Linked DNA regions of Pseudophaeobacter arcticus DSM 23566. The main gene of each other region encodes a partner of the protein of the gene in region 2 in a complex. Links are inferred from orthologs where the notes say so. Each region holds a gene or a part of one and is shown on either strand. Other genes may lie near its edges.

What was found.
Region 1: the proteins of secA (region 2) and secY are in contact, whole or in part, in a crystal structure (PDB 3DIN), measured with the Thermotoga maritima proteins. The link is inferred for Pseudophaeobacter arcticus DSM 23566 from one-to-one orthologs. Residues at the interface, in WP_004082002.1 of Thermotoga maritima: Glu261, Ala262, Arg263, Lys300, Ala301, Arg302, Thr303, Ile304, Ile305, Leu323, Tyr324, Asp325, Pro326, Val329, Ser330, Tyr333, Ile336, Lys340, Phe345, Val349, Glu363, Phe364, Tyr374, Ser375, Gly376, Gly377, Glu393, Ile395, Thr482, Ser483; in WP_004081795.1 of Thermotoga maritima: Glu108, Gly109, Glu110, Glu111, Ala236, Glu237, Arg238, Arg239, Ile240, Thr241, Ile242, Gln243, Tyr244, Ala245, Arg246, Arg247, Val248, Thr249, Gly250, Arg251, Arg252, Val253, Tyr254, Gly256, Ala257, Ser258, Thr259, Tyr260, Leu261, Pro262.

What each region holds. Positions count from the first base shown.
Region 1 is NZ_KI421507.1:3,307,235-3,314,695, reverse strand. Bases 3,452-6,391 are described here. They hold secY (preprotein translocase subunit SecY), read left to right. Parts: upstream 3,452-4,209; coding sequence 4,210-5,574; downstream 5,575-6,391. Other genes in these bases: ARCT_RS0120415 (adenylate kinase), read left to right, coding at 5,571-6,218; rplO (50S ribosomal protein L15), read left to right, coding at 3,629-4,099. Also shown: rplF (50S ribosomal protein L6), read left to right, coding at 1-524; rplR (50S ribosomal protein L18), read left to right, coding at 536-895; rpsE (30S ribosomal protein S5), read left to right, coding at 1,009-1,578; rpmD (50S ribosomal protein L30), read left to right, coding at 1,591-1,779; ARCT_RS28130 (hypothetical protein), read left to right, coding at 1,877-2,500; ARCT_RS28125 (hypothetical protein), read left to right, coding at 2,500-2,979; ARCT_RS28450 (DUF1127 domain-containing protein), read left to right, coding at 3,142-3,354; ARCT_RS0120410 (hypothetical protein), read left to right, coding at 6,457-6,837; rpsM (30S ribosomal protein S13), read left to right, coding at 7,081-7,449. UniProt on the Escherichia coli protein: The central subunit of the protein translocation channel SecYEG. Consists of two halves formed by TMs 1-5 and 6-10.
Region 2 is NZ_KI421507.1:3,790,118-3,799,706, reverse strand. What follows is about bases 3,347-6,617. They hold secA (preprotein translocase subunit SecA), read right to left. Parts: upstream 6,253-6,617; coding sequence 3,547-6,252; downstream 3,347-3,546. Other genes in these bases: ARCT_RS0122850 (peptidylprolyl isomerase), read left to right, coding at 6,443-6,617. Outside these bases: RadC family protein, read left to right, coding at 1-555; ARCT_RS0122865 (phosphate ABC transporter substrate-binding/OmpA family protein), read right to left, coding at 704-2,260; ARCT_RS0122860 (hypothetical protein), read right to left, coding at 2,285-3,256; more of ARCT_RS0122850, read left to right, coding at 6,618-7,294; bifunctional glutamate N-acetyltransferase/amino-acid acetyltransferase ArgJ, read left to right, coding at 7,297-8,523; 8-oxo-dGTP diphosphatase MutT, read left to right, coding at 8,520-8,918. UniProt on the Escherichia coli protein: Required for protein export, interacts with the SecYEG preprotein conducting channel.

The DNA.
Region 1 (7,461 bases), 480 kb from region 2 along the record:
TTGGTAAAAAATCGGTCGACCTGCCCAGCGGTGTTACCGCAAGCGTGTCTGGCCAAAGCATCGAAGTCAAAGGTCCCAAAGGGACCCGCAGCTTCACTGCAACCGACGATGTCACAATCACTGTTGAAGAAAACGCTGTTTCGGTCACGCCTCGCGGCATGTCCAAGCGCGCGCGTCAGCAGTGGGGCATGTCCCGCACCATGGTTGCCAATCTGGTAACCGGCGTGACCACCGGCTTTAAGAAAGAGCTGGAGATCCAGGGTGTGGGTTACCGGGCTCAGATGCAGGGCACGACCCTGAAGCTGAACCTCGGTTATAGCCACGATGTCGAGTTTGTTGCTCCGGAAGGTGTCACCATCACCGCGCCGAAGCAGACAGAAATCGTTGTGGAAGGGAACGACCAGCAGCAGGTGGGCGAAGTCGCGGCGAAAATCCGTGATTGGCGCCGTCCCGAGCCCTACAAGGGCAAAGGCATCCGCTACAAAGGTGAGTTCGTCTTCCGCAAAGAAGGCAAGAAGAAGTAAGGACCAGCACAATGGCAAACAGCAAACGTACCCTGTTTCTGAAGCGTCGCCTGCGCGTCCGGAACAAACTTCGCAAGGTCAATTCTGGCCGTCTGCGTCTTTCCGTCCACCGTTCGAACAAGAACCTCTCGGTTCAGTTGATCGACGATCTGGCAGGCAAGACACTGGCGTCCGCATCGACCCTGGAAAAAGATCTTGGCTTTGTAGGCAAGAACAACATCGAAGCAGCAACCAAAGTGGGTTCGGTTATCGCCGAGCGTGCCAAGGCGGCTGGCGTCTCTGAGGCGTATTTCGATCGTGGTGGCTTCCTGTTCCACGGCAAGGTGAAGGCTCTGGCCGACGCTGCGCGTGAAGGCGGCCTCAAGATCTAAAGACTTGCGGGCGGCGATTTCGCCTCCCCGATGATCCGGGGGGCGCGTCTTTGGGCGCGCCTCACCAGGATTGGAACAATTGGCGCCAGTCGCCACACACAAAGGAATGCTTTATGGCAGAACGTGATAACCGCCGTGGCAATCGTCGCGACCGTGATGAGACACCTGAATTTGCGGATCGTTTGGTTGCGATCAACCGTGTATCCAAAACTGTAAAAGGCGGTAAGCGCTTTGGTTTTGCAGCACTGGTTGTTGTTGGTGACCAAAAGGGCCGTGTTGGCTTTGGCAAAGGTAAAGCCAAAGAAGTACCTGAAGCCATCCGTAAGGCCACTGAACAGGCCAAGCGTCAGATGGTTCGTGTGCCTCTGAAAGAGGGTCGTACCCTGCACCACGACATCGCAGGCCGCCACGGCGCCGGCAAAGTTGTAATGCGGACCGCCCCTGAAGGTACCGGTATTATCGCTGGTGGTCCAATGCGTGCAGTTTTCGAAATGCTCGGCGTCAAAGACGTTGTGTCCAAATCGATCGGCTCGCAGAACCCCTACAACATGATCCGTGCAACCATCAACGGCCTGACCAAAGAGCAAAGCCCTCGTTCGGTTGCTCAGCGTCGTGGTAAAAAGGTCGCCGACATCCTGCCCAAGCGGGACGAAGCACCTGTTGCTGAAGCAGCAGAAGCGTAAGGAGACGGACAGATGGCTAAAACAATCGTTGTTAAGCAGATCGGTTCCCCGATCCGCCGCCCCGCCGACCAGCGCGCGACGCTGATCGGTTTGGGCCTGAACAAGATGCACAAGACCCGTGAACTCGAAGATACCCCTTCGGTTCGTGGCATGGTGCGCAAGGTCTCTCACATGGTAGAGATCATCGAAGAGCGCGACTAAGCTCTTTTGAAAACTAGACTACTGACGCCTCGCAGCTTGTCTGCGGGGCGTTTTTTATTTAGGGCTAGGGTTGATATTTCCAATTTGGGATCAGCGAATGCGGTTACTTCTTGCAACTCTTGTCAGCTCTTTTCTTCTCTCGGCATGTGGAATGTCGCAGGCCGAGTATGACGCCTACTTGGCAAGTTTTCGAGCGGGCCCCAGCGATGCCGAACGTGCAAACTACAGCAAAATTGGCGTTGTGACGGTCAATGGCGACCGGGATAACTACAGTGCATTCCACGTCACCGTAAGGAGAAGTCAGTCGCTACCTGAAGCCTATTTCAATGTTGTACTGCGTCCAGTTCCTGAACGCCCTGACGGGATCGTTCCTGATCACAGAATTCCGGATGTGATTCTGGCTGATATTTCCAATGATCTTTCGCAGGCCGCTTATGAACAGGTGGTCAACGGTGGCGGTACTGGCAGCATTTTGAAACTGGCTAAGGAAGTGGCACGGCGGACCTACTGTGTTGGACGCCGGGTTGGCCATTATGATCTGAAAGGCACGCGTATCTCCGACCCTGAATCCCTCGCAAAAATTATGGCAGCTACCGGTGGGAATGTCCTTGGAGCAGACGTAAGCCATTTGAACCTGAAACGGATGCCTATTCCCGTTGTCGAGAGAAGAGAATGGATGGACAGTGGTCATTATTGGGCTGAAGTCCGACTGAAGTGTTGATGCGCGTTTTGGGAGCGGTGCTGGGTTTGTCTTTGTTAGTGCTGCAGGCCGGTTGCGAAGAAAACCTTGGAGTGGACACAAACAGTGCATTGGAGGCAGTTCCTGCAAAAACGGTGATGCTGTTTGATCCACAACACGGGTTTCAGATTGTTTTCTTTGAGACAGCACAAAAAAGCTGGCTCTGGTATCCTGGAAATAGGGAAAGCTTGTCGGCAGATGTCCGGCAGGACTCGAAACAGCTGTGCTTTAAGTATCGGCGCAATAGCAACAATCCAGTCACAGATAAGCGTGGTGGTGGATGGTCCTGTTTGCCGCGTTTCCTGCACGAAGGTTTGACTGTGGCTTCGGAAGTAGGCGATGTGTTTAATTTGGCTGGCGGGCACGCCCCTTATATCAGGGGTAAATGCGATGGGACACAAAGATTTGGTCGAGGCACTGTAGATCCTGGGCTTTACCGTCAAGGCTGCCAGGGCAACTGATCGTTCTCTCCTACTGCCCGCCTTCTATGCGCTAGATGCATAGCAGGTTGTCCCGTGGCAGTGGTTGTTTGTAACAAATTTATACCTTTATTCCAGAGACACCTAAACAGGTTAGAAAAAGGGCTGGGAAATGGGTCTCAGCCGCGGATAAGGAATAGCCAATTGGCATTTGTTCACAACACCACCACCGAATTTAGCATCACCGCGCGTCTGCGGGCTTTTGTGGCGCAAGCCAGCGCAAACTGGGCGATGAACCGCGAATACAAGCGCACCTATACGCAGCTGTCCCGCCTCACCAATCGTGAGCTGGCCGACATCGGGGTCCGCCGCTGTGATATTGCAGATATCGCGCGCAAACACGTGCATAACCTCTAGATCGTCCTGCCGGAGGGGGCCGCCCTTGCTCTTGGTTGGAAAACGCCTCTGGTTAAACAGGGGCGTTTTTTGACTTTATGGGCCGCGTCAGCCGCATCAGCCGTTGCCATGGCGTCAATCTGGGGCGGTAGGAACTGCTAGGGCTTGATCCATTGGGGCAGGGCGGCTATATGCCTGCGGTGGCCTCTTGGGGTCATGGAATCATATATCAAAGACATGCCGTGGTTGATCCTGTTTACGCTTCTGGGATCACATCCGGCGAAGGAGAAGCGAAATGAAACTTCACGAACTCAGCGACAATCCAGGTGCTGCCAAAAAACGTATGCGCGTTGCCCGTGGTCCCGGCTCCGGCAAGGGTAAAATGGGTGGCCGTGGTATCAAAGGTCAGAAATCCCGTTCGGGTGTTTCGATCAATGGCTACGAAGGCGGTCAGATGCCATTGTACCAACGTCTGCCTAAGCGTGGCTTCAACAAGCCAAACCGCAAGGCATATGCCGTTGTGAACCTGGGCCTGATCCAGAAATTCATCGACCTGGGCAAGCTGGACGCAGCCTCGATCACCGAAGACACCCTGGTGGCTTCCGGTCTGATCCGCCGCAAAAAAGACGGTGTCCGCGTTCTGGCCAAAGGTGAACTCACCGCAAAAGCCACCATCGCCGTAACCGGCGCATCCGCCGCTGCCATTGAGGCAGTTGCAAAGGCCGGTGGCGCATTGACCGTGGCAACAGCAGCCGCAGCTGAGTAACGCCTTGTGAGCGGTGATAATGCCGCTTACATAGGTCATCAGTTTCCCTATACGCCGTCCGAGCCGGAAAAGGGCTCCGGGCGGCGTTTTTGCAAAAAGAGACCCATTTCATGGTATCAGCAGCAGAACAAATGGCAGCGAACACCAGCTGGTCCGCACTTGGCAAAGCCACGGATCTGCGCAATCGCATCTTGTTTACGCTTGGCCTTTTGGTCGTTTATCGCCTCGGAACCTTTATTCCGGTTCCCGGTATCGACTCAGGCGCCCTTCGCAACTTTATGGAAGCGGCAGGGCAGGGCATTGGCGGCATGGTGTCGATGTTCACCGGTGGCGCCCTTGGCCGTATGGGCATCTTTGCCCTGGGCATCATGCCCTATATTTCGGCCTCGATCATTGTCCAGTTGCTGACCTCGATGGTGCCGGCGCTTGAGCAGCTCAAAAAAGAGGGTGCCCAGGGCCAGAAGAAAATCAACCAATACACCCGCTACGGCACCGTGGCGCTGGCGACAGCCCAGGCCTATGGTCTGGCGGTCTCGCTGGAAGCCGGTGATCTGGCGACCGATCCGGGCATGTATTTCCGCATGGCCTGCATGATCACCCTGGTGGGTGGCACCATGTTCCTGATGTGGCTGGGCGAGCAAATCACCCAGCGCGGCCTGGGCAATGGTATCTCGCTGATCATCTTTGTCGGCATCATTGCCGAGGTTCCGGCCTCCATTGCGCAGTTCTTTGCCTCCGGTCGGTCCGGTGCGATCAGCCCCGCCGTGATCATTGGCGTGATCCTGATGGTGATTGCAGTGATCATGTTTGTTGTCTTCATGGAACGCGCCCTGCGCAAGATCCACATTCAATACCCGCGCCGCCAGGTCGGCATGAAGGTCTATGATGGTGGTTCCTCGCACCTGCCAGTCAAGGTCAACCCAGCCGGTGTTATCCCAGCGATCTTTGCCAGTTCGCTGCTGCTGCTGCCGACCACGATTTCTGCCTTCTCTTCCGGTGCAACCAACGGTCCGGTGATGTCCTGGCTTCTGGCCAACTTTGGCCCCGGCCAGCCGCTCTACCTGTTGTTCTTTGTCTCGATGATCGTGTTCTTTGCCTATTTCTACACCTTCAATGTGGCGTTTAAGCCCGAGGATGTGGCGAATAACCTGAAGAACCAGAACGGCTTTGTGCCTGGTATTCGCCCTGGCAAGAAGACTGCTGAATATATCGAATATGTGGTGAACCGCATCCTGGTACTTGGCTCGATGTATCTGGCGGTGGTTTGCCTGCTTCCAGAAGTGCTGCGTGGCCAGTTTGCCTTCCCGGTTTATTTTGGCGGGACATCGGTGCTGATTGTGGTCTCGGTGACTATGGACACCATTCAGCAGGCGCAAAGCCATCTGTTGGCGCATCAGTATGAGGGGCTCATCGAGAAGAGCCAGCTGCGTGGCCGGAACAAGAAACGTGCAAAACGGGGGCCATCTCGTCGATGACCAATATTATACTTTTGGGGCCACCCGGCGCTGGTAAGGGAACACAGGCGCGTCATTTGACTGAGACTCGCGGCATGGTTCAGCTCTCCACTGGGGATATGCTGCGCGATGCGCAGGCCAGTGGCTCGGAGATGGGCAAAAAGGTCGCTGACGTGATCGCGCGCGGTGAGCTGGTCACGGATGAGATCGTTATTGGCCTGATCCGTGAAAAGATTGCCGAAGGTGCCGAGGGTGGCTTTATCTTTGATGGCTTCCCCCGCACCCTGGGGCAGGCCGATGCCCTGGGCGAATTGCTGGCGGAAATGGGTCTGACCCTGGACGCGGTGATCGAGATGGCAGTGGATGACAGCGCTTTGGTGGCGCGGATCACAGGCCGGTCAACCTGCGGCGGCTGCGGTGAGGTCTACCATGACGAGACCAAGCCATGGCCTGCGGATGGCAAATGCAGCAACTGTGGCAGCACAGAGGTAAAGCGCCGTGCAGACGACAACGAGGAAAGCCTCAAGACCCGTCTGATGGAGTATTACAAAAAGACCTCTCCCTTGCTGGGCTATTACTACGCCAAAGGCGATCTGAAATCCGTTGACGGGCTGCAAGATATGGCTGCGGTGAAGGCGGATATTGCCTCGGTTCTTGCCGAATAAAACCCGCAAGCCGACATTCGATACTAAACAAAGGGAGCCTCGGGGCTCCTTTTTTGTCTGCGTGCCAGGGGAATGCGGGAGGCCGGTTTTGCCCCTGGATTTGCCCTTAGATTTGCCCCTGGATTTGGCTGTGCCTGCAAGGGTCGCTTTTTTCAGAAACAGACGAAGTGTTCACACAATCTGAAACAACCTGAGTATAGTTGACCAGACTTGTGCAATTTTTGAGAAAGCCTAGCTAATGAAATTCCTTTTATCTTCCCTTGCGCTGCTATCCTTCAGCCTGCCGCTTCAGGCGCAACAATTGCTTGTCGATAGTCCAGAGGGATGCGACATCGTGATGTCGAGCCCGGATGGCGATCTTGAGTATGCAGGGAACGGTGGACTGCTCCTGACTGAATCTGGGTATAGCTCGTTGGAGTATTTCTGCTCTTTCACGCCCAAGGCGCAGTATCAGTGGAGAACCTATGAAGTGACCACCCATATTGGTCAGTGTGAGATGCCAGGCCCGGAATTTATGCCGCAGCTGTTCACCATCGTGAGCGATCCTGAGCTGCCTGGTGTTGTCTCCATTTTTACGGGCGACCCAGAGCCGCTTCGGTTTTACAATTGTCAATCTTGATGCCAATTGGCTGAAAAGGCCGCATTTTGACGAAAAGAGCCTGGTTCATCTCTTGACGGGTTGACGCTCTGCTCAAATCCTCATACGCAACCCCATCCCTTTGTGGGATGATTCCATGTGGGCGGATTCTTTTGCCCGCATGACCACCTCAAAATGCTGGGCTGAACGGCTGAATTGCCAGGGTCAAGCGTTGTGAAAAAAGGTTCTGGAGCTACGGAACCGCAACGAAAAGGAAAGTGAAACGTGGCACGTATTGCCGGCGTAAACATCCCCGCTGCTAAGCGGGTACCTATCGCCCTCACATATATCACCGGAATCGGAAACACCTCGGCTGCCGCAATCTGCGAAGCCGTGGGCATTGACGCGGCGCGCCGTGTCAACCAGTTGTCTGATGCCGAAATTCTGGCCATCCGCGAGCACATCGACGCAAACTTCACCGTTGAAGGTGACCTGCGTCGCGAAGTTCAGATGAACGTCAAGCGCCTGATGGATCTGGGTTGCTACCGCGGCCTGCGCCATCGTCGTAACCTGCCCGTTCGCGGTCAGCGTACCCACACCAACGCTCGCACTCGCAAAGGCCCCGCAAAGGCTATTGCTGGTAAGAAGAAGTAAGGGAGGGTTTGA
Region 2 (9,589 bases):
CAGGATGTAAAACCGCTGGCGCATCAGTTGCTGAAACAGTTTGGCGACTTTGCCCGCGTGGTCAGCGCCCGGCCCGAACGGCTGGCCCAGGTCAAAGGAGTCGGCGAGGCGCTGATCACCGATCTCAAGGTGCTGGAGGCCGCCGCCCAGCGTATGGCCCGTGCCCGAATAATGCAGCGGCAGGTGATTTCCAGCTGGGACGCGTTGCTGGACTATTGCCACACGGCAATGGCCCATCGCAGTACCGAGCATTTTCGGGTGCTGTTTCTGGACCGCAAGAACTGCCTGATCGCGGATGAGGAACAGGCGCGCGGCACCATTGATCATGTGCCTGTCTACCCGCGTGAGGTGGCCAAACGGGCGCTGGACCTGAACGCAAGCGCGCTCATTCTGGTCCATAACCACCCCTCAGGCGATCCCTCGCCCTCTGCCAGTGACATCGACATGACCAATCGGATCAACCAGGCGCTCACCCCACTGGGGGTCATCCTGCATGACCATCTGATCATTGGCAGTGATGCTGAGCTCAGTTTCCGATCAGAAGGCCTGTTGTGACCCGGTGCCAGTGCCCTCACAGTGCAACCGCGCCGCACCAGCGGCGGCCGGGTCAGCGGCGCTTTATCTCATCCGTGATAAGAGCAATAGCTGCCGGAGCCCCCCCTTTTGGGCTCAAAACCTGGCCCGCGGGGGTGCGCCCGACGGGCTACTGAACCCAGACCTCAACCCGGCGGTTGACCTGACGCCCCCAATCACTGTCGTCGCAGGCCATTGGCAGCGCTTCGCCAAAGGCATCTACCTGCACCGAAACCCGCGCGACACTGCCTGCCTCGGCCGTGGCCAGAACCGCATCACGCACGCTCTCTGCCCGTTTCAAAGCAATACTCCGGTTACCGGCAGCCGCCCCGTCGCCGTCAGAAAACCCCACAAAATTAAGCACCTTGCCGTCATAAAGCCCGGTTTCCAGCGCCCGGGCCAATTGCGCCACGTTGCTGCGGGACTGCGCATCCGGGCGGGAAGAGCCCGCTTCAAAGCGAAAAGAGGTGGTCAGGCGCCGAAACCCGGCCAGCCGACTCACCAGCCGTTGCAACTCTGTCAGTTCCACCTCAGGGCCAGCCGCTAAAATCGCATTGCTCAGCCGGTCACCCTGGGCATTCATCGAAATATGTTCCTGCGCCTGATCGACAAAGCCTGCGCGCCGGATCACGATCTGCGCCCCCGGACCCCGCACATAGGCGAGAAAGTCCCGCGCCACCTTGGCCAGACGGCGCTGCGGCAAATACAAAAACATCGGTGCCGTCAGCGGGTAGTCTTCGGTTTTAATTCCACGTCGGTTGGCCCGCAGCGCAAACCCACAGGCGCCTGTCAGGGTCAGCATCCGGGTGCTTCCCGTGTTGGAAAAACTGGTGATGCCAATTGCAAAGGGATCCGTCGCAACCCTCCGAACCAGGGTCGCCCCGCGCTCATGATGCCGCAGATCCTGTGTCAGCTGCACCCCTGAGGCGGTCAAAACCCGATCCGCAAAGCCCTGGGTCAATCCAGAATTCGCCAGAGGCATATGCACGGAAATTGGGGCATCCGGCCCCCCAAGCGTCTTCCAGTTGGTGATTGCACCAGAAAAAACGCCCGCCAGATCGGGGATAGAGATCCGGGTAACCGGGTTCTCGGGCGAGACCACCGGCACCATGGCGTCCAGCGCCACAATCCGGCTGCGTGTGGCCTGTGTCATATCCCCCAGCCCGGCGGCGCGGGCCAGTGTTTGTTCCGTGGGGCGAATTTCACGCAGGGCCATGACGATATCGGCCTCCTGCGCGATCAAATCGGCAAAGCCCACATCGGTGGTACTGACCAGAAAGGAAAACCGCGCCACGGGGCGCCCTTCGCGCTGCAACAGAAGGTAGTCAAAGTTGCCCTCGGGCTGGGACATACGTTGGGTTTTATAGCCATTGCGCAGGGCAAAACCTTCGATCAGCGCCGGCAAAAGAACCTCTGCCATCTGCGCCGAACCGGACAGGGTCACTTCGGCCACAAAATCCGACAGGCTGGGACAGCCCGGCCCTTCGCAACTGACCCCCGATCCATCGAGCGTCAACTCTCCAAACTTGGTCTCGACCCGATAGAATTCTCCGTCAAATCCCAAAAGGTTGCCGGTGATTTCCACCACGCCATCAGGGGACGACAGGGTGACATCCTGCGCCTGTCCACTGTGCGCAGTGACAAAAAGGAGAAGTGCGGCGCAAACCGCCGCACGAAAATTGACCATTTGAAGTCCTGAATTAGCCGCAGATCATCTTGCCGCGATTTTCAGGTTTTCTACCAGATTATTCAACACCAGAAAGTCACCAGAGGCGGTGCAATCTGGCATGTTGAGAACCAGATCCCGCGTTTGTACCCGTCCCGCGACAACCCGCAGGCTTTGTGCCGCAATTTCACGGCCACAATTGATCTCGGTGATCTCTGCCTCGACGCTGATTTCGATGTCTCCGGCTGCGGGGGGGGCCTCCCCCTGGTTGCGTTGAAAGCTATAGATCTCTGCCAGGCGTGGGACCAGTTGCGTAGCATCCCCCAGCTGCATCAGCTTACCCGCAGCCTTCTGACTGGGGTCAGCCCCATGCCAGACATGGCCGTTTTCACCGTATTGCGCCCCAAACTCACGGGCATGGATTTCAAAGCCGCTGTTGCCGCTCCACTGCAGTACCACCCGGTCGACCTCTGCCATATCCGGCACCGCAACCTGCACAACCGCGCCAACCGCCGCTGTCGCCGCCGCGTCAGTGGGCGTGAGGGTGGCGGGCGCGATGATAAAGGTGGCTGTGCTGGACAGTGCCGGGATCACCAGATCAAGCTGCCCGTCCGGGCCAAGTGTTTCCGTGACCATCATGCCCTGATGGTGCAGGGTAATCCGCTCATTCCCCCGACAAGGCGCAGAGATCTGCAACGCCACCAGGGCGCCAGGAAGCGCGGTGGCGCTGGCTGTCACGCCACAGGCTGCAACCGGTGACTGGCGCTGCGCAGGCTGGCGCTGCGTAGGGGGGATGTCATCATCCTCGGAAAGGCCCGGGTTTGCAGATGTCAGGGTGATCTTTTCGATAGCGATCGGCCTGGCCAGCTCTGGGTCTTGCGGCAACTGCAGCCCCGCCTGATCAGAGCCACCAGCCAGGCCCGCAGACCCAAAGGTGGTGGGCTGCATAAAGAAACCGATTCCCAATGCGCAGGCGGCGGTGGCCGCGCTCATCAGAACTATGCGTTTGTTCAGCATTTCTACCCTCCAATACCTAATTCAAAACCGAATACGGGCCTGTCAAATAGGCCCGCAAAAGGAGGCCGATCTATGGCCACCCATTGATAAGAATCAGGCATTCATCCGCAAATTGACCAAATACGGCGCGGTGCTCTGCCCTGCCGCTTTTGGTGATCTCCTGCAAATGGGTAGCCAAAAAGAATTAACCCCGACCAAAGGCCGGGGCTATTTATGATTAGTTTATGCTGGAGCCAAACCGGGCTTTCCGCACCACCCGAACTGGATGGAAAGGATCAGGTCAACGAGGATCAGGCCAGACGTCCGTGGCAATGTTTGAACTTTTTGCCCGATCCGCAGGGACATTTGTCATTGCGTGAAGGGTTGCCCCAGGTCGAGGGATCAGCCTCGACAAATCCGGGAGCCGCATCCTCTGAATTGGCGTCAGGCGCCGCCGGAGCCCCACCCAGCGCCATCTGCTGCATGGCGGCCTGACGGGCGGCCATTTCAGCCAACATCTGCTGTTGCTCTTCGTCGGTCATAGGACGCACCCGGCTCAGCTGCTTGGTTACATCTTCGCGCAGCGAATCGAGCATGGTTTCAAACAGCTGGAAGCTTTCGTTTTTATACTCGTTCAGCGGATCGCGCTGCGCATAGCTGCGGAACCCCACAACCGAGCGCAGATGTTCCAGCGTCAGCAGATGTTCGCGCCATTTGGCGTCGATGGTCTGCAACAGCACCTGCTTTTCAATGTTGCGCATGCTTTCGGGGCCAAAGGCCTCGGTCTTTTCTGCCATCATCTGATTGGCGACCTCGGCCAGGCGTTCCGACATATGTTCGTCGTCGACACCCTCTTCGGCGGCCCATTCGGCAACCGGCGCGTCTATGCTCAACTTTTCCAGCACGGCGGCGTGCAGACCTTCGATGTCCCATTGCTCGGCATAGGTTTTGGGCGGCATATAGGTGTCGATCAGCTCGTCGATCACCTCGTGACGCATGTCACCAATGATTTCGGACAGGTCTTCGGCGGCCATGATTTCACGACGCTGACCAAAGATCACCTTACGCTGGTCATTCATCACGTCGTCAAATTTGAGCACGTTCTTACGCATGTCAAAGTTGCGACCTTCGACCTTGGCTTGGGCGCGTTCCAGCGACTTGTTCACCCAGGGGTGAATAATCGCTTCGCCTTCCTTCATGCCAAGGCTCGACAGAACCTTGTCCAGTCGCTCAGAGCCAAAGATACGCATCAGATCGTCTTCGAGGCTGAGATAGAAACAGGTGCGCCCCGGATCCCCCTGGCGACCAGAGCGGCCCCGCAGCTGGTTGTCGATCCGGCGGCTTTCGTGACGCTCAGAAGCCATCACACAAAGGCCACCTGCCTCGATAACCTTTTTCTTTTCTTCGGCGTGCTTGGCCTCTTCTTCGGCGCGCAAAGCCACAGGATCCGCATCCGGGTTGGCCTCAAGCGCCGCCATCACGATCATGTCGACATTGCCACCCAGCTGGATGTCAGTGCCACGGCCCGCCATATTGGTGGCGATAGTCACCGCGCCAAGCCGACCCGCATCTGCAACGATCTGGGCCTCCTGTTCGTGGTGACGCGCGTTCAGCACGTTATGCTTTACCCCTTCCTTCTGCAGCATCATGCTCAGCAGTTCGGACTTTTCGATTGAGGTGGTCCCCAGCAGAACCGGCTGGCCTTTGGCATGCGCAGTCATGGCTTCTTCCACCATGGCCTGGAATTTTTCAGCCGCCGTGCGGTAGACCCGGTCATCCTCATCCACCCGGGCGATGGGTTTGTTTGTCGGCACTTCAACCACGCCCAGACCGTAAATTTCGGCAAATTCCTCGGCTTCGGTCAGGGCTGTGCCGGTCATGCCGGACAGCTTGTCATAGAGACGGAAATAGTTCTGGAAGGTGACAGAAGCCAGCGTGGTGTTTTCCGGCTGGATATTGACCTCTTCCTTGGCCTCGATGGCCTGATGCAGACCCTCAGAGAGGCGGCGCCCGGCCATCATCCGGCCAGTGAATTCATCAATCAGAACCACTTCGCCATCGCGCACGATATAGTCCTTGTCACGCTGGAACAGCTTATGCGCCCGCAGGGCCTGGTTCACGTGGTGCACAACGGTGGTGCTTTCGGGATCATAAAGCGAAGCACCCTCGTCCAGAAGACCGTGCTCGATCAGCTTCTGCTCAAGAAACTCATTGCCTTCCTCGGTAAAGGTCACACCGCGGGTTTTTTCGTCCACCTCAAAGTGCTCATCCGACAGGAAGGGAATCATCTTGTCGATGGTGATATAGAGTTCCGAGCGATCCTCAGCCGGACCAGAAATGATCAGCGGTGTGCGCGCTTCGTCGATCAGGATCGAGTCGACCTCATCAACGATGGCAAAGTTGTGTTGCTTTTGGAAAACCTGATCCAGGCTGGGCTTCATGTTGTCGCGCAGGTAGTCAAAGCCCAACTCGTTGTTGGTGGCATAGGTGACATCACTGTCATAGGCCGCCATCTTTTCTTCATCGGGCTGGTTCGACCAGATGACGCCGGTTGTCATGCCAAGCGCGTCAAAAACCTTGCTCATCCATTCGGCGTCGCGTTTGGCCAGGTATTCGTTCACCGTCACCACATGCACACCACGCCCGGTCAGCGCATTCAGATAGGCCGGGAAGGTCGCCACGAGGGTTTTCCCCTCGCCCGTCTTCATCTCGGAGATATTTCCCTGATGCAGGAAGATCCCGCCCATCAGCTGGGTGTCAAAGGCCCGCAGCCCCAAAGCGCGGCGCGCTGCTTCGCGCACGTTGGCAAAGGCTTCGGGCAGCAGCGCATCGAGCTTTTCACCATCCAGTGCCCGCTTGCGCAGCTCGGCGGTTTTTTCCCGGAGACCCTCGTCGCTGAGTTTCTCGAACGTTTCTTCCAGTCCATTGATCTGTGCAACCAGTGGCCCTGTCGCCTTGATTTTGCGGTCATTCGGCGTCCCGAAAACCTTTTTGGCGAGTGTTCCGATACCCAGCATGTGTTCTCCAACGATCCTCTTGGTGGCCCTTGTGTCAGGCAGATGTCGGGCAGGCTTGCCCGTCGTGGTCGCAACCCATAAACAATAAAAGAAACGACGGTCCTGCCTCGGGCCTCCTTGGGATGTAAGGGGCAGGAAAATAAGTGTCAACGCCGCGCCCCTTTGCGGCTCGGGAATTAGGAAGAATTCAATGCGTAAAGGTCTCACTTTTCTGCAAGGTACAGCTGTGGCCCTGTTTATGGCCCTGCCCCTGCCTGCATTGGCCGCGCCACATGCCAATACCGTGATTGCAACCGTCAACGGCGAAGAGATCACCCTGGGTCACATGATCATGGCCCGCGACAGCCTGCCAGAACAGTACAAGCAATTGCCGGATGATGTGCTGTATAATGCCATCCTCGACCAGCTGGTACAGCAGACCGCGCTAAAGCAAGAGCTGCACGGCGGCGTGCCGCATTATGTGAAACTTGCGGTAGACAACGAAGAGCGCGCCCTGCTGGCTGCCAATGTCATTGAGACGGTGATGAAAAGCGCCAGCAATGAAGAGGCTCTGCGTCAAGCCTATGAGGATAAATACTCGGATGGCGACGGCGGGGACGAGTTCAACGCCGCGCATATTCTGGTCGAAACCCAGGAGGACGCGCTGGAGATCAAATCCGAGCTTGATACCGGTGCCGACTTTTCAATCATGGCCAAAGAGCGCTCGACCGGGCCTTCCGGCCCCAATGGCGGCGATCTGGGTTGGTTCACCAAGGGACGCATGGTTCCCGAATTCGAAGAGGCCGTGCTGGGCCTGCGGGCCGGGGAGATCTCCGACCCGGTGGAGACCCAGTTTGGCTGGCACCTCATCCTGCTCAAAGAGCGTCGCAAAACTGCTGCCCCCACCTTTGAAGAGGTCCGCGAGACGCTCAGCCAAGAACTGCAGAATGCCGCTGTTGAGGCCCGTGTCAGCGATCTGACCGCTGCAGCTCTCATCGACCGCCCTGAAATTGACGATCTCGACCCCGCAATCCTGCGCGATCTGAGCCTGGTAAGGAACTAACTATGGGTGATAGTCTTCCCCGCTCGCCTTTGGCGCCCGCCGCTTTTCCGCAACTGCCGGTGATTAAGGGCCTGCGCCTTTGCGCTGGTGCCGCCGGCGTGAAATACCAGGGCCGCGACGATGTGATGCTGGCCGTGATGGATCCCGGCACCACGGTTGCCGGCACCTTCACCCGCTCCAAAACCCGCTCGGCGCCGGTGCGCGATTGTCAGGCGAAACTGGGTGGTGACAGCTCTGCTGGCGCCGCCATTCTGGTGAACTCCGGCAATTCCAACGCCTTTACCGGTCACTACGGCCAGACCTCGGTTGCAGAGATCTGTGCCGCTGTTGCGGATATCACCGGCCTGCCCGAAGCGCGTATCTTTACCGCCTCAACCGGTGTCATTGGCGAGCCCCTGCCGCATGATCGTATCATTGCCCAGATCAAAGACCTGAACGCAGGCCTGGACGAGACCGCGCTGGAAGCCGCCGCCAAGGCGATCATGACCACCGACACCTTTGCCAAGGGCGCTTCGGCAGAGGTGATCATCGGCGGTGAAACCGTGTCGATTGCCGGTATTGCCAAAGGCTCCGGCATGATCGCGCCGGATATGGCCACCATGCTGGTCTATATCTTTACCGATGCGCAGCTGCCCCAGGATGCCCTGCAGACCGAGCTCAGCCGTCTTTGTGATCGCAGTTTCAACTGCATCACTGTGGACAGTGACACCTCCACCTCGGACAGTCTGATGCTCTGTGCCACCGGCGCCTCTGGGGTTGATGTCACGGACAGTGCGGAATTCTCGCAGGCGCTGGAAGCGGTGATGCTGGACCTGGCGCATCAGGTGGTGCGCGACGGAGAAGGCGCGACAAAATTTGTCGAGATCCAGATCACTGGCGCGGTATCGGATGCCGAAGCAAAGATCCACGGGCTGTCCATTGCCAACTCGCCGCTGGTGAAAACCGCAATTGCCGGCGAAGATCCCAACTGGGGCCGGGTGGTTATGGCCATCGGGAAATCCGGGGCCGAAGCTGACAGGGACCTGCTGTCGATCTCCTTTGGCGATGTTTTGGTGGCCGAAAAGGGCTGGGTCTCGCCCGATTACCGCGAGGAAGACGGCGCCGCGCAGATGACCCGTGATGAGATCACCATCAAGGTGGACCTGGGCCTGGGAAGCGGCACCTGCACGGTCTGGACCTGCGATCTGACCCATCAGTACATCACCATCAATGCGGATTACCGATCATGAAAACCGTTCTGGTTTCCGCTGTCGCGCTGATTGATGTCGAGGGGCGTGTACTGCTGGCACAGCGCCCCGAAGGCAAATCCATGGCCGGTCTGTGGGAGTTTCCCGGCGGCAAGATCGAAACCGGTGAGACCCCCGAAGCGGCCCTGATACGCGAATTGCAAGAAGAGCTGGGCATTGACACCTGGTCTTCCTGCCTGGCGCCGCTGACCTTTGCCAGCCATAGCTATGATACGTTTCATCTGCTGATGCCGCTGTTTGCCTGTCGCAAGTGGGAGGGCATTCCACAGGCCCGCGAAGGGCAAACCTTAAAATGGGTCCGCCCGCAGGACCTGCGCAGCTACCCCATGCCGGCCGCAGATATTCCGCTGATCCCCATTTTGCGCGACTGGCTTTAGCCCCGCTGCAAAAACCCAAGGCCAACAGGGCCTCTGCCTCTTTGCATGAGGCCCTGTTTTATGCGCCTCATGCCGGCTCTGGTGCGATAATCTGGTGCGATAATCCGGCGTGACAAACAGAGCCTTCTTGCGCAGTGGCCAGAAAAATCCGTGAAATACCCACAAATTTCGAAAAAATGATTCGCACTGCGAATCATCGGAAACCTTTTGTTAACTATTTTGTCAGAAATTGGGCAGAACATTAACAAACCCACCACAACAGCTTCTACTCAGACAACCCAGAGGATCTCGAAACGGCTCTATGTTCTCCCCAGAACGCCAGCAAGAGATCTTCGGCAGGTTCTTCATACAGGCAGTCCCTACCCGTGCAGTGCAGCCATAAGATCCTCAAGGATCACCGCGTGTCACTCTGCACTCGATAGACCACCACTCACTCACAGAACCGGGGCAGCCATTGGCTGCCCCACCTTCTTTACCCTTTTGGTCAGCGCCCCCAATACCATTGAGACGAGACAATACCGAGGACAGCAGCGGTATCCCAAAGCGTGACTTCTGCCGCGCCTCGTTTCGCGGCAAGATATAAATGTAGCAAACATGTCCAGCACAAGAGAGCTGTTCGCCCCTCCCCTTTGCGATCTTCAGCCGGTTTGGTTGCTACACGAATTCCCTCT